One region of the Cellulosilyticum sp. WCF-2 genome, then DNA from elsewhere that is predicted to be linked to it. Evidence: a T-box and tRNA genes for the amino acid it is inferred to sense, from the RefSeq annotation. Region 1 holds a T-box; the other holds one or more tRNA genes.
The links. A T-box is a leader RNA that pairs with one kind of tRNA and senses whether it is charged. The one in region 1 lies ahead of ileS (isoleucine--tRNA ligase), so its partner is inferred to be a tRNA-Ile.
Positions count from the first base shown of each region.

Region 2: it encodes a tRNA-Ile, which carries the amino acid that the T-box ahead of ileS (isoleucine--tRNA ligase) is inferred to sense. The anticodon was not compared.

Region 1 covers NZ_CP034675.1:1,270-5,563, reverse strand. Annotated here, with positions in the region: gene ileS (isoleucine--tRNA ligase) at 1-1,950, opposite strand, end outside; T-box leader at 2,025-2,271, opposite strand; gene EKH84_RS00020 (hypothetical protein) at 2,460-2,963, shown strand; gene EKH84_RS00015 (response regulator) at 3,133-3,498, shown strand; gene EKH84_RS00010 (ATP-binding protein) at 3,493-4,294, opposite strand, start outside.
Region 2 covers NZ_CP034675.1:801,883-806,176, forward strand. Annotated here, with positions in the region: gene EKH84_RS03520 (metal-sensing transcriptional repressor) at 1-185, shown strand, start outside; rRNA gene EKH84_RS03525 (16S ribosomal RNA) at 511-2,036, shown strand; rRNA gene rrf (5S ribosomal RNA) at 2,177-2,294, shown strand; tRNA gene EKH84_RS03535 (tRNA-Ile) at 2,300-2,373, shown strand; rRNA gene EKH84_RS03540 (23S ribosomal RNA) at 2,638-4,294, shown strand, end outside.

The sequences.
Region 1 (4,294 bases):
GAAAGTACCCATGAATTTACGTTGAGATTCACTTACGTTTTCACCAGCAAATCTGCTTGGAAGCCATGGAGCAGAAGCAGAGTAGAAGTACCAACGAACAGCATCAGCACCTTGCACATCAAGAACTGACCAAGGGTCTACTACATTACCTTTGTGCTTACTCATTTTAATCCCATCTTTATCACCTACGTGCCCAAGAACGATAACATTTTTGTATGGTGCTTTATCAAAGATAAGTGTAGAGATAGCCATTAGGGTATAGAACCATCCACGAGTTTGGTCAACAGCTTCTGAGATGAAGTCAGCTGGGAAGTTTTCTTCAAATACTTCTTTGTTTTCAAATGGATAGTGAAGTTGTGCAAATGGCATTGAACCACTATCATACCAGCAGTCGATAACATCAGATACTCTTGTCATAGTGCTGCCACACTCTGGACAGTTAAGGTGAACGTTGTCAATGTATGGTTTGTGAAGTTCGATATTGTCTGGGCAGTCAGAGCTCATTGATTTAAGTTCTTCGATGCTTCCGATTAAGTGTTTGTGACCACATTTACATTCCCAAATTGGAAGTGGAGTACCCCAGTATCTTGAACGAGAAAGACCCCAGTCAATAACACCTTCAAGGAAGTTGCCAAAACGACCTTCACCAATTGATTCAGGCATCCAGTTTACTGTTTTGTTGTTAGCTACTAAACGATCACGTACTTTAGTCATTTCAATGAACCATGTGTCACGTGCATAGTAAAGAAGTGGTGTATCACATCTCCAGCAGTGTGGGTAGCTATGTGTATGAGGCATGGCTTTAAATAAAGTGCCTTGTTCTTTTAAATATTTAAGAATTTCTGGATCTGCATTTTTAACGAATACATCTTTAAGCTGAGGGAACTGAGCTATGAATTCTTCTGTAAAGTAACCTTGTTCGTTAACAAGTTGTACAAATGGGAGGCCATTTGCACGTCCTACTCTAGCATCATCTTCACCGAATGCAGGTGCGATGTGTACGATACCTGTACCATCTGTAAGTGTTACGTAGTTATCAGCTACTACGAAGAATGCTTTTTTATCTATTTTAGTACATGTAAAGAGTGGTTCATATTCTGTGCCACATAATTCTTTACCTGCAAATTTTTCTGTGATTTCTACGCCTTCTGTGCCAAGAACTGCTTCCACTAAAGCTTCAGCTAAAATGTAAGTAGCACCTTCAAAGTTAGCTCTTACGTAAGTGTGTTCTGGGTTCACACAAAGAGCAACGTTTGATGGAAGTGTCCAAGGTGTTGTTGTCCAAGCTAAAAGGTAAGTGTTATCTTCACCTACCACTTTGAATTTACATGTAGCTGTTTGATCTTTAATATCTTTATAACCTTGTGCTACTTCGTGGGAAGAAAGAGATGTTCCACAACGTGGGCAGTAAGGTACGATTTTGTGACCTTTGTAAATAAGGTCTTTGTCCCAAATTTGACGAAGTGACCACCATACGGATTCGATGTAGTTGTTATCATAAGTCACATATGGATGCTCCATATCTACCCAATAGCCTACACGGTCAGACATCTTTTCCCATTCACTTTGATATTTCCAAACACTTTCTTTGCATTTAGAGATGAAAGGTTCAATACCATATTCTTCAATTTGTGGTTTACCACTAATACCAAGGAGTTTTTCTACTTCAAGCTCTACTGGAAGACCATGAGTATCCCAACCAGCTTTACGAAGTACTTTATAGCCTTTCATGGTTTTATAACGTGGCATAATATCTTTCATTGTACGAGTTAAGATATGTCCAATGTGAGGTTTACCATTAGCTGTAGGTGGTCCATCATAAAATGTGAATACAGGACCGCCTTCTCTGGATTTAATTGATTCTTCAAATACGTTATTTTTCTTCCAAAACTCTAAGACTTCAAGCTCTCTGTCTACAAAGTTAAGGGCAGTGTCGACTTTCTTATACATAGTCATCCTCCTAAATAAATTGTATAAAATAAAGGTTTTGGATTTTAGAGCATCAAAAAAGCTCCTTCATCCATCAACAGGACGAAAGAGCACTATAAGTCATCTTCCGCGGTACCACCTGATTTGCCTTCTATAAAGGCCGCTCGTTATACCTTTCCTTACGGTAACGGTAGGAAACCGTCAGAGCCTACTTCAATCAAAGATCTAGGTTCGGTCTGCCACTCCAAGGTGATTTTTCGTATTTTCTATCGTATGGGCTTTCACCAACCCCACTCGCTTTGACGCATCAAAAATAGTACTAGTCCTTTTCATTGTGTTTGGTAACATATAAAAATTAATAGTAATATTATAAATTTAAAAATAGAGTTTGTAAAGGCAAAACACAAAATTTGTAGTTAAGAAATAAGTTGAAAAAGAGCGTTAAATAAGTATATAGAAGCTTATAAAGTAAACATATTAGAAAAGTTAACATATAATATAAGGAGTAAATCTGAAAAGGAGAAGCTAACATGAGTTGTGAGAGTAGTGATTGCTCATCTGGTAGAAGGAGAAGCAGAAGTACAGATTGCAGAGAAAGTAGCCGATCTGTAAGGAGAGTAGAAGTTGTAAGAGGTTTTGGCACCGTGGATAGTATTGGTGTACCTAGTGTTGGATGTAATGTAACTGATACTGAACAAGTAGATTTTAAAATTCGTATATTTAGAAGAGAAGATAGATTTGAGGGAGAAGTTAACATAGTTAATTTTGATAGAAGGAGAAAATTTAATTCCAATGACTTGATGTTTTTTACAGGAGATGAAAATGGTTTTTTATGTGTCTTTTGCGTGACTTCAGATGATGGCTGCTGCCGTTTTGAAATGGTTGTAGAGGCAAGTCCTATCGTATGTGCAAGAGGCACAGCAGCAATGTTCTTTGCTTATTCAGCCCCTATTAATACAGCAGGCATTAATATAGGAGGAGAAGTAGTTAGAGGCGAAATTTTATTCTGTGAAAATGCATGTTGTTGCCGTTAATAAAATAGAAAAGCTACACTCAATCTAAACAGGGGTATAGCTTTTCTATTAAAAGCTACCATTTAAGTAATATTTTAACCGTTTAAGCAAGAATTATTGTAAAAGAAGTAGGGGAGTTTTACAATCTACGTTATATACAATAGAGATTATAAGGAATAAGGAGGAACTCATGATAAGAATTTTGTTATATGACGAAGAGATTGAGGAACGCAGACAACTTTGCAAGCAAATACTAAAATATTATGAAGCATATAAGTTAGTTGTTCAGATAAGTGAGTTTGAAGATTATGTATCAGTTTTAGATGCTTTGAAAAAAGAAAACTTTGAGCTTGTGGTGATAGCACAAGACGGAACCTTTAGCCTAGAAGTAGTAGATAGAGTACGTCGTATGAAGCCAGATATAAAGCTACTTTGGTGTAGTGATTTAGATTTTGCTATTCGTTCCTATGATGTACAAGCTAAATATTTTTTGAAAAAGCCTATTAGTGAAGAAACTCTGGCACAAGCACTGAAAAAGTGTGAGCTTACTTCATAAATGAAGTAATACTGATGCATGGAAAACACCTTCCTTGACATCAAAGGTGGCAATACCTTTATAACGCTGAGCAATATTTTTTACAGACAAAGAACCAGTTCCTATACCAGGATGCTTAGTAGAATAAATACCAATATCTTCTGCTATTGATAATTCTGTTTCACAGGAATTATCAATAGTAAGGACAAAGGTATTAACGTTTTGTAAACCGCCTTTAATGACAATAAAATTATGATTTCTTTCTTGTGTTTTACAAGCATCATAAGCATTTTCTAGAAGATTACCAAATACTACAATTAAATCAGGGTCAGCAATATTTATTTCGGAAGGAATGTTAAGTTGTGCTGAGAATTTAATTTGTTTTTCTTCTGCTAGCTGAGCATAGTAGGAAATAACTGAGTTTACAGCATAGTGAGAACAAAAAGATATAGGAGTATCAGATGGGAGTATACGCATATAGTCGCTTAAGTAATCTCGTAATTTATTCCAATTTTGTTCTTCGATGCATATACCTATAAAAGCAAGATGCTGACGTAAATCGTGTTTTGCTCTACGCGTTTCCTCCATACGGTCTTTAAGACTTTCATATTGTAAGCTTTGCATAGTAAGATGATGATTTTCTATTTTTAATCGTAAATTATCTTCAGTTTCATTAATAAGTAGGACTACCATATAGTAAACAAGTAAGGCACCTAAATTAATAAAAAGTAGAAATAGTACATTGTCTAAGCGCATTGCAAGTTGTACATTAGGAGTTGCTTGATCTGCCATATAAATACCATAATATCCTGTCATA
Region 2 (4,294 bases), 800 kb from region 1:
AGAGATATTGTATGGATATATCCAATCAAATACTAGCAGCACAATCATTGTTAAAACGAGCCAATCTATTAATATTAGAGCAACATTTATCCCATTGTGTAAAAGATGCATGCCATAATGAAGAAAATGCAGATGAAAAGATTAATGAGATTATTACTATAATAGAAAAACTCATGAGTAAATAGGTGAAAAACTATATTTTAGGCATAAGTGTGTATAAATTAGTTGATAAGTTGTGGATGGTATGTGAACAACTTTAAAAAACTGTGTTTAACTAAAAAAAGTTAAAAAAGGTGTTGACGTCTGTAGAAAGATGTTGTAATATTATACGAGTCAGCGGCGAATAGCAGTAGACAAGAAAAGGCAGTAAGCCTTGATAAGAATGAACTTTGAAAACAAAATAGTAACTATAAACCAGTCGATTCATTACGTCTCTAATAAGAGATGAGAATCAGTACAACTTGTACTAAGTAAAATAGTCAGTAGTAGAGATACTACACGGACAAACTTTTTTATGAGAGTTTGATCCTGGCTCAGGATGAACGCTGGCGGCGTGCTTAACACATGCAAGTCGAACGAAGTGATAGGAGCTTGCTCCTAGAACTTAGTGGCGGACGGGTGAGTAACGCGTGGGTAACCTGCCCTATGCAGGGGGATAACGTTTGGAAACGAACGCTAATACCGCATAAACTATGGATAATCGCATGATTGTTATAGTAAAGATTTTATCGGCATAGGATGGACCCGCGTTGGATTAGCTAGTTGGTGAGATAACAGCCCACCAAGGCGACGATCCATAGCCGGCCTGAGAGGGTGAACGGCCACATTGGGACTGAGACACGGCCCAAACTCCTACGGGAGGCAGCAGTGGGGAATATTGCACAATGGGCGCAAGCCTGATGCAGCGACGCCGCGTGAAGGAGGAAGGTCTTCGGATTGTAAACTTCTATCAGCAGGGAAGAAAAAATGACGGTACCTGACTAAGAAGCTCCGGCTAACTACGTGCCAGCAGCCGCGGTAATACGTAGGGAGCGAGCGTTATCCGGATTTACTGGGTGTAAAGGGTGCGTAGGCGGTTTGTTAAGTCAGAAGTGAAATTTAGGGGCTCAACCTCTAAGCTGCTTCTGAAACTGATGAACTAGAGTGTGGGAGAGGAAAGTGGAATTCCGAGTGTAGCGGTGAAATGCGTAGAGATTCGGAGGAACACCAGTAGCGAAGGCGGCTTTCTGGACCATAACTGACGCTGAGGCACGAAAGCGTGGGGAGCAAACAGGATTAGATACCCTGGTAGTCCACGCTGTAAACGATGAATGCTAGGTGTCGGGGCTTACGGGTCTCGGTGCCGAAGTTAACACATTAAGCATTCCACCTGGGAAGTACGATCGCAAGATTGAAACTCAAAGGAATTGACGGGGACCCGCACAAGCGGTGGAGCATGTGGTTTAATTCGAAGCAACGCGAAGAACCTTACCTAAACTTGACATCCCGATGACCGAAGGGTAATGCCTTCTTTCCTAGCTTGCTAGGACATTGGTGACAGGTGGTGCATGGTTGTCGTCAGCTCGTGTCGTGAGATGTTGGGTTAAGTCCCGCAACGAGCGCAACCCCTATCTTTAGTAGCCAGCATTAAGTTGGGCACTCTAGAGAGACTGCCAGGGATAACTTGGAGGAAGGTGGGGATGACGTCAAATCATCATGCCCCTTATGTTTAGGGCTACACACGTGCTACAATGGCTGCTACAAAGGGAAGCGATCTCGCGAGAGTCAGCAAACCTCAAAAAAGCAGTCCCAGTTCGGATTGTAGTCTGCAACTCGACTACATGAAGTTGGAATCGCTAGTAATCGCGAATCAGAATGTCGCGGTGAATACGTTCCCGGGTCTTGTACACACCGCCCGTCACACCATGGGAGTTGGGGGGGCCCAACGCCGGTGACCCAACCCTTCGGGGAGGGAGCCGTCTAAGGCAAAACCAATAACTGGGGTGAAGTCGTAACAAGGTAGCCGTATCGGAAGGTGCGGCTGGATCACCTCCTTTCTAAGGATAGAAATCGCTGGTTTAGTAGTTACTGTTTTGTTTTGAAAGTTTATGAACGTAGTGAATCAACTTTCACTGAGATGAAGCGGAGTCGAAGTGTTAGCATATAAAATACTACGGAATTGAATATTTCACTCATTTGTGGTGATGATGCGCTTAGGGGAAACACCCGTTTCCATTCCGAACACGTAGGTTAAGATCTAAGCGGCTGATGGTACTTGTCGGGAGACTGACTGGGAGAGTAAGTGGTTGCCACATTTTATAGGCTCGTAGCTCAGGTGGTTAGAGCGCACGCCTGATAAGCGTGAGGTCGGTGGTTCGAGTCCACTCGGGCCTACTAGTGCACCTAGTGTACTATAAGTAAAAGGAAATTAACTAAATCCTTAATCGTACTTTGAAAAACAAATACTACAACAATTATAGATTTGTAAGTTATAGTAATATAACTTGCGCCTAACGATAAATGTACACGCATTGTATAATGCAAGATGTTTGTCAGGGTGTAAAATCTACAATTTAACCGATAATAAATATTCTTTGTATTCAACGAAAGTTGATTAACAAGGCACAAACGACCGATTAACGAAAGTTAATCATTATAGGTCAAGCTACTAAGAGCGTAGAGTGGATGCCTTGGCACCGAGAGCCGATGAAGGACGTGATAAGCTGCGAAAAGCTACGGGGAGTTGCAAATAAACCTTGATCCGTAGATATCCGAATGGGGAAACCTGGCAGAGCAAACCTCTGTCATCCTATAGCCAATCCATAACTATAGGAAGGGAACGAAGGGAACTGAAACATCTAAGTACCTTCAGGAGGAGAAAGAAACATCGATTTCCTAAGTAGCGGCGAGCGAAAGGGAAACAGGCCAAACCAGATTACTTGTAATCTGGGGTTGAGGACTGCGTCATGGCAAGAATGCGGATAGCTGAAGAGTCTGGAAAGTCTCATCAAAGAGGGTGATAATCCCGTAAGCGAAATCCAAGTGAAGCCTAGCAGTATCCAGAGTACCACGAGACACGAGAAACCTTGTGGGAAGCCGGGGGGACCACCCCCCAAGCCTAAATACTCCTCGGTGACCGATAGCGCATAGTACTGTGAAGGAAAGGTGAAAAGAACCCCGGGAGGGGAGTGAAAGAGAACCTGAAACTCTATGTTTACAAGCAGTGGAAGCGCCATATGATGCGCAACCGCGTACTTTTTGTAGAACGGTCCGGCGAGTTACTAGCTGTGGCAAGGTTAAGTACCAGGAGGTACGAAGCCGAAGGGAAACCAAGTCTGAATAGGGCGCCAAAATAGTCATTGTTAGTAGACCCGAAACCGGGTGACCTACCCATGTGCAGGATGAAGTTACCGTAAAAGGTAATGGAGGTCCGAACTCACATCTGTTGAAAAAGGTGGAGATGACGTGTGGGTAGCGGAGAAATTCCAATCGAACCCGGAGATAGCTGGTTCTCCTCGAAATAGCTTTAGGGCTAGCGTTGATAGGAGTCTAATGGAGGTAAAGCACTGAATTGCCTAGGGGGCCCACAAGCTTACCGAAGCATATCAAACTAAGAATGCCATCAAGATACCATCAGCAGTCAGACTACGAGTGATAAGACACGTGGTCAAAAGGAAAACAGTCCAGACCATCAGCTAAGGTCCCCAAGTGTGTGTTAAGTGGAAAAGGATGTGAGATTTCGAAGACAACTAGGATGTTGGCTTAGAAGCAGCCACTCATTCAAAGAGTGCGTAATAGCTCACTAGTCGAGAGATCTTGCGCCGAAAATGTCCGGGGCTAAAACACACCACCGAAGCTATGGAATTCACAATAGTGGATTGGTAGAGGAGCGTTGTAACGACGCAGAAGCAGTACCGTAAGGAGCTGTGGAGTAATTACAAGTGAGAATGCCGGAATGAGTAGCGAGATACAAGTGAGAATCTTGTAGGCCGAATATCCAAGGTTTCCAGAGTAAAGCTGATCTGCTCTGGGTAAGTCGGGACCTAAGGCGAGGACGAAAGTCGTAGTCGATGGACAACTGGTTCATATTCCAGTACTACCTATTATCAGAACTGCAGGGACGCAGGAGGATAAGCAAACCCAGGAATGGTATCCTGGGCCAAGCACAAAGTCGCACCTAACAGGCAAATCCGTTAGGCGAGGATGAAGTGTGATGGGGATCGAAATAAAAGTAGAGAAGTTGCTGAATCCACACTGCCGAGAAAAGCTGCTATTGCGTGATAGGTACCCGTACCGTAAACCGACACAGGTGGAT